Aeoliella mucimassa: one gene and its partner. The protein of the gene in region 2 binds, or shares a complex with, the protein of the main gene of each other region. Links are inferred from orthologs where the notes say so. Each region holds a gene or a part of one and is shown on either strand. Other genes may lie near its edges.

Region 1 (2,973 bases), 2.6 Mb from region 2 along the record:
ATTCTGCACCGGCTCGTGCTCCACGAATTGCCACAGGTAATCGGACAGCGATCCCAGCTCCTGCTGCACCTTGAGCACCGCCTGGGCGTTGTTGATGGTCGACTCGATCTTGCCCCGATGCCGAACGATCGTGGCATCTCCCACGAGCTTCTCCACTCGCTTTGCCGTGTAGCGAGCCACCTTTGCCGGATCGAACTCGCTGAACGCTCGGCGGTAGCCCTCGCGTTTGGAAAGAATCGTACTCCAGCTGAGCCCCGCCTGGGCCCCTTCGAGCGTCAGCATTTCGAACAGGTGACGGTCGTCGTACGAAGGAACTCCCCACTCTTCGTCGTGGTACAGCGTCTCTGCCTGGCTCGCCAGCGCCCAATCGCATCGTTTCATAGTCGGTTTCCATCCTCGGGGAATACAACAAAACAACCTTCGAGGGTATCTTTGTAAGAACCAACTGAGAAGTCTCCCTTTGCCCCCCAAGCTAGTGGTTCGCATGCCAACTTCTATCTACGAATACGATGTGGTCGTCGTCGGAGCCGGCCACGCAGGCACCGAAGCGGCCCTAGCAGCGGCCAGGTTGGGAGCCCGCACGGCGCTGCTCACTACCAACTGCGACACCGTGGGACAAATGAGCTGCAACCCGGCCATCGGCGGGGTCGGCAAAGGGCAGATCGTCCGCGAAATCGACGCCCTCGGCGGGGCGATGGGCCAGGCGATTGATGCCACTGGCATCCAGTTTCGCTTGCTGAATCGCCGCAAAGGTCCGGCGATGCACAGCCCTCGCGCCCAGGCCGATAAGAAAGCCTACCAGGCCGAGATCAAGCGCATCGTTGAGTCGCAGCCCAACCTGTCGCTCCGTCAGGAAGTGGTCGAAGGCTTGGAGATCGACCCGCAAACTTCCGAGATTCGCGGAGTGACCGTTCGCGGCGGCGCGGTCTATCGTACCCCCGCGGTGGTCCTCACCACCGGCACCTTCCTGCAGGCCTTGATGCACACCGGCGAATCCCAAACCGAAGGGGGTAGGGCAGGGGAGGGCACCACCGCCGGCCTGAGCGGCGCCCTCGCTTCGCTCGGCATTCGGCTCGAGCGATTCAAAACCGGCACTCCCCCGCGACTCAACGGGCGGACCATCGACTACGATCGCACCGAACTGCAGCCTGGCGACGACCGCCCGCAGCCGTTCTCGTTCCTCAACCGCTCGCTCGATCTCGAGCAGATGCCTTGCTACATCACTTACACCAATCCCGAAGTCCACGCGCTAATCACGGCCAACCTCAACCGGGCGCCGATGTACAGCGGGCAGATCAACACCAGCGGTCCGCGGTACTGTCCAAGTATCGAAGATAAAATCGTTCGATTTGCCGAAAAAGAACAGCACCAGCTTTTTCTGGAACCGGAAGGGCGCAACACGCTCGAAGTCTACGTCAACGGTGTGTCGACCAGCCTGCCCCGCGACGTGCAGGATCAGATGTTCAAATTGATTCCCGGACTCGAGCGGGCGGAGATCATGCGTTACGGCTACGCGGTGGAATACGACTACGCACCGCCCGATCAGTTAACCCCTTGGCTCGAAACCAAAGCGTGTTGCGGGCTGTATCTGGCCGGTCAGATTAATGGCACCACCGGGTACGAAGAGGCCGGCGCGCAAGGCTTGCTGGCCGGGGCGAACGCCGCGCTGCGACAGTCGGGACGCGAGCCGCTGATTCTCACTCGCGATCAAGCCTATATGGGCGTATTGATCGACGATCTGGTGACTTGTGGTGTCGACGAACCGTATCGCATGTTTACCAGTCGGGCCGAGTACCGTTTGTTGCTGCGGCAAGACAACGCCGACCGACGACTCACTCCCCTCGCGCACGAACTCGGCCTGGCCGACGATCAACGTCTCGAGCGTTTGAACGCCAAGCTGGCCGACATCGACCAGGCGAAGCAGATACTCACGACCACTTCCCACGAAGGGGGCCCGCTGGCCAAGTACCTGCGTCGCCCGGAAGTCACTTGGGACGACGTCGTCGCAGTGGCCCCAGCGCTCGCAACGATCGACAGCGAAGCGGCCGAGCAAACCTTGTGGGACATCAAGTACGAAGGCTACATCGCAAGACAACAAACCGAAGTCGAGCGACACCAACGACTGGCCGCTAAACGCATCCCCGATAGCTTCGACTACCACCGCCTGGGACAACTCCGCATGGAAGCCCGGCAACAACTCACGAAAGTCCGCCCGGTCGACCTGGCCCAAGCCAGCCGCATCAGCGGCATCACCCCGGCCGATATCGCACTGCTGATGGCCCACATGGAAGGTAAGACGGGGCCGCTGAAGAAGGACTAACAGTTCAACTCGGTCTCGTCAGGCTACCCTAATGGCATCCATCGCCCCAGTAAGCTTCACCGTAGTGATACCATGTATCCGCGGGTTACGCGTCACCGTCAGCGCGATCTTGGGACTACTCGCCACAGGTAACACGCGAGGGGAGATCCTTGCCGCTTACCCCTACTTGGAAGCAGAAGATATCGACCAGTGTTTAGCTTACGCAGGACTCTGACTCGCTTTCATAATGCCAATTCACTATCGCTCACACTAAATGATGGCAAAGTTTTCGGGTCTGCAAACGCATTAACTGCCCGACTGAATCCTCCAATAGAGTTTTTCATAGTCAGTTAGACAACTACAACAAGTCAAGATGCACGACATAAGAAGGAAACTCTCTCTCACATTCAACCATCGAGTCTCTTGTTGCTTTGATACCCTTTGTAGTTGAAATCAGCATAGCCGCTGCAGTGAACACCACGGCTGCAGCAAATGCAATCCATATTAGTTGATGAATCACAAACAAAGTCACAATCAATAGCAAAACTGAAAATGCCGAGAGTACAACCAACCACTGCAACAGGTTTGACAATCTTAGTGCCTTGCGGCCAACTCTGCGTAGCAACCACTCGCGGCGGAAAGAATCGGCAACTGTGGTGGAATAGACGATGGCA
Region 2 (2,884 bases):
GCAAGCAAGCCAAGAACATGGCGATGATGCAGGAACTGCGCCCGGAGATCGATCGCATCAAGGAGCGTTATAAGGACGACACCCAAGCTCAGATGAAGGCACAGCAAGAGCTGTTTGCCAAGCATAATTACAATCCGATGGGCGGTTGCTTGTTGATGTTCATTCAACTGCCGATCTTCATCGGACTCTATCGGGCGCTGATGGTCGACGTCGACCTCCGCCAGGCGTCGCTGATTCCCGGACTACGTTGGTGCTCCAACTTGGCCGCTCCCGACATGCTGATCGACTGGTCGGGCATGCCGTGGCCGCAGTGGTTCCTCAACGGCGAAGGCATGTTCGCTCTTGGCCCTTATCTCAACATTCTGCCGCTGGTCACGGTGTCGTTGTTCTTGCTGCAGCAAAAGATGTTCATGCCCCCGGCGGCCGATGAGCAAGCCGAGATGATGCAGAAGGTCACCAAGTTCATGATGTTCTTCATGGGCTTCATGTTCTTCAAAGTGGCTGCTGGTTTGTGCTTGTACTTCATTGCCTCGAGCATCTGGGGTATCGCGGAGCGGAAGATGATTCCCCGCCCCGAACCACCGAAGACCAACGTGCCCAAGACGTCGGTTTCGAACAAGCCGAAGAACTCCGATCGCGATTCGACGGCCAACAAGAAACTGGCGACCAGCAAGGCCAACAAAGGCGGCAAGAAGAAGCGGTAGCGCATGGATCTCGACGATACCATCGTCGCCGTGGCGTCGGCCACCGCGGGTGCCCCGCGGGGGGTGATCCGCATCAGTGGCCAGCAGGTTCGCCAGGTAGCCACCGCGCTACTGGCCGAACCCTTGGCCGGCGACTGGCCCACGCGCCCCACGGCCATTCCAGTCACGCTGCAATTGCCGGAGCAACGCACGCTGCCGGCTCGCTGGATGGTATGGCCTGGCACCCGCAGCTTCACTTGCCAGCCGACGGTCGAAATCCACACGCTCGGCTCCGCTCCCTTGCTCGAACTCGTGGTCGCCCAGGCCCGCGAAGCGGGCGCGCGACTGGCTGAGCCGGGGGAGTTCACGCTGCGAGCATTCATGGCTGGCCGCATCGATCTGACTCAGGCCGAAGCGGTGCTCGGGGTGATCGACGCCACCGGCGAGGCCGAACTACAAACTTCGCTCAAGCAACTCGCGGGGGGACTCGCGACTCCGCTGGCCGAACTCCGCGAAGAACTGTTGCTGCTCCTGGCCGATCTCGAAGCGGGGCTCGACTTTGCCGATGAAGACATCGAGTTCATCGCGGCCGACGTGCTTGTCGCGCAGCTCGAAGTGGTGCACCAGCAGGTCGCCCACCTGGCCCGACAGGTCGAAGCTCGCAAGCTCGATACCGCGCGGCCACAAGTGGTGCTCGTCGGTCCGGTGAATGCTGGCAAGAGCAGTTTGTTCAACGCACTCGCCGAGCGGTTCGGCACCTCGCCGCATCGCACGCGGGCGATCGAGTCGCCGGAGCGCGGGGTGACTCGCGATTACCTCACAGTCGAGGTGCGGCTGGCGGGGGTCGATTGTCTGCTCGTCGATACGGCGGGCATCGAGACCATTGCCGAACTATCGCCAGCCAGCGAAGCCCAGTCGATGACCACCATCGCTCGCGAAGCGGCCGACATGCTGCTGGTTTGTAGCGATGCCAGCGAAGCGGGCGAGGCTCCACTGCCGGTTGGTGAGAACGTGCTGCCAGTCGTCACAAAAGTCGATCAAGGTGGACCCGCACTGCATGGCCTGGCTACCAGCGCCCGCACTGGCGAGGGACTCGAATTGTTGGCCACTACCGTCGGCGAGCGACTCGCCAGCGAGGATAGCGACCTGGTGCCAAGCACCGCGCAGCGTAGTGCTGCCAGTCTGCAGGCGGCCGAGAAGGCGATTGCCACCGCCCAGCAACTGGCCGAGTTGGGCGGGGCCGAAGAACTCGTGGCCACCGAACTACGGCTGGCCCTCGACGAACTCGGCCAGGTGGCCGGCGTGGTATACACCGACGACGTGCTCGATCGCGTGTTTAGCCGCTTCTGTATCGGCAAGTAATCATTCCCCCCAGCTGGGCGACTCTCGCCAGCGACGAAAACAAGCTTCCCGCCAGATCGCATCGCCAGTATGCTGTAGTGGAAGCTTTGGGTGCAGCGAACGAACATCGGGCGCGGGGGAAGCGACCATGACACCTCTCGAAGTAATCTGCGCGGCCGAATCGATGGACCTCGTCGATGTCGATGGTCTGGCGATCGAGCTGACCTGGTTGCCTCCGCTGACGGAGGAGGAAATCGACCAGTTCGCCAGCGAGCTTATCTGCCCGCTCCCCACGGAGATTCGCGAGTTACTGCAGCACGGCCGAGGCTTCTCGGGGCCCACGACGACCGACGTGGTCGACTTCACCGGGCATCACTTTCCCTTTGAGTGCGACGAGATTTTTCCCCATGGCCTGCCGATTGCCTCGGATGGCTGCGGCAACTTTTGGGTGGTCGATCTCGCGCCCGAGAGCACGACGTTCGGCCCCATCTACTTCGCCTGCCACGATCCACCAGTGGTGCTGTACCAAAGTGCGACCCTGGCCGAGTTCCTCGCCGAGTTGCTCCGCGGTTGCCGGCCGCCACACGAGAGCCTGGTGAGCCAGGTGCACGCCGACCGGCCGTTTCGCGTATGGCAGACCAACCCCGAGGTCCTCAGCTGGGAAGCGTGCCACGAATCAAGCGACGAGGTGCTGCAAGCGTTTGCCAGTCGGCTCGATACGAGCTGGCAGGTAATCGATTTGCGGGCCGCCCCGCCTGGCATGGGGTTCTCGTGGGGGCGCTACGGACCGAGCACCGCTGTGCAGCGCCATGGTACCCTGCCGGTGTTCGCTTACCAGCGACCCAAGAGTCTGTGGAGCA

Evidence for each region. Proteins that work in one complex are often made in the same cells at the same time.
Region 1: the proteins of Pan181_RS19150 (region 2) and mnmG are in contact, whole or in part, in a solved structure (PDB 9HIP), measured with the Escherichia coli proteins. The link is inferred for Aeoliella mucimassa from one-to-one orthologs.

Annotation. Positions count from the first base shown.
Region 1 is NZ_CP036278.1:2,317,809-2,320,781, forward strand. What follows is about bases 1-2,902. They hold mnmG (tRNA uridine-5-carboxymethylaminomethyl(34) synthesis enzyme MnmG), read left to right. Parts: upstream 1-484; coding sequence 485-2,320; downstream 2,321-2,902. Other genes in these bases: Pan181_RS09315 (DNA-3-methyladenine glycosylase I), read right to left, coding at 1-381; Pan181_RS26990 (DUF433 domain-containing protein), read left to right, coding at 2,352-2,534; Pan181_RS09330 (hypothetical protein), read right to left, coding at 2,658-2,902. Also shown: more of Pan181_RS09330, read right to left, coding at 2,903-2,973. UniProt on the Escherichia coli protein: NAD-binding protein involved in the addition of a carboxymethylaminomethyl (cmnm) group at the wobble position (U34) of certain tRNAs, forming tRNA-cmnm(5)s(2)U34.
Region 2 is NZ_CP036278.1:4,886,625-4,889,508, reverse strand. What follows is about bases 64-2,876. They hold Pan181_RS19150 (tRNA modification GTPase), read left to right. Parts: upstream 64-707; coding sequence 708-2,045; downstream 2,046-2,876. Other genes in these bases: Pan181_RS19145 (SMI1/KNR4 family protein), read left to right, coding at 2,173-2,876; Pan181_RS19155 (YidC/Oxa1 family insertase periplasmic-domain containing protein), read left to right, coding at 64-704. In the rest of the region: more of Pan181_RS19155, read left to right, coding at 1-63; more of Pan181_RS19145, read left to right, coding at 2,877-2,884. UniProt on the Escherichia coli protein: Exhibits a very high intrinsic GTPase hydrolysis rate. Involved in the addition of a carboxymethylaminomethyl (cmnm) group at the wobble position (U34) of certain tRNAs, forming tRNA-cmnm(5)s(2)U34.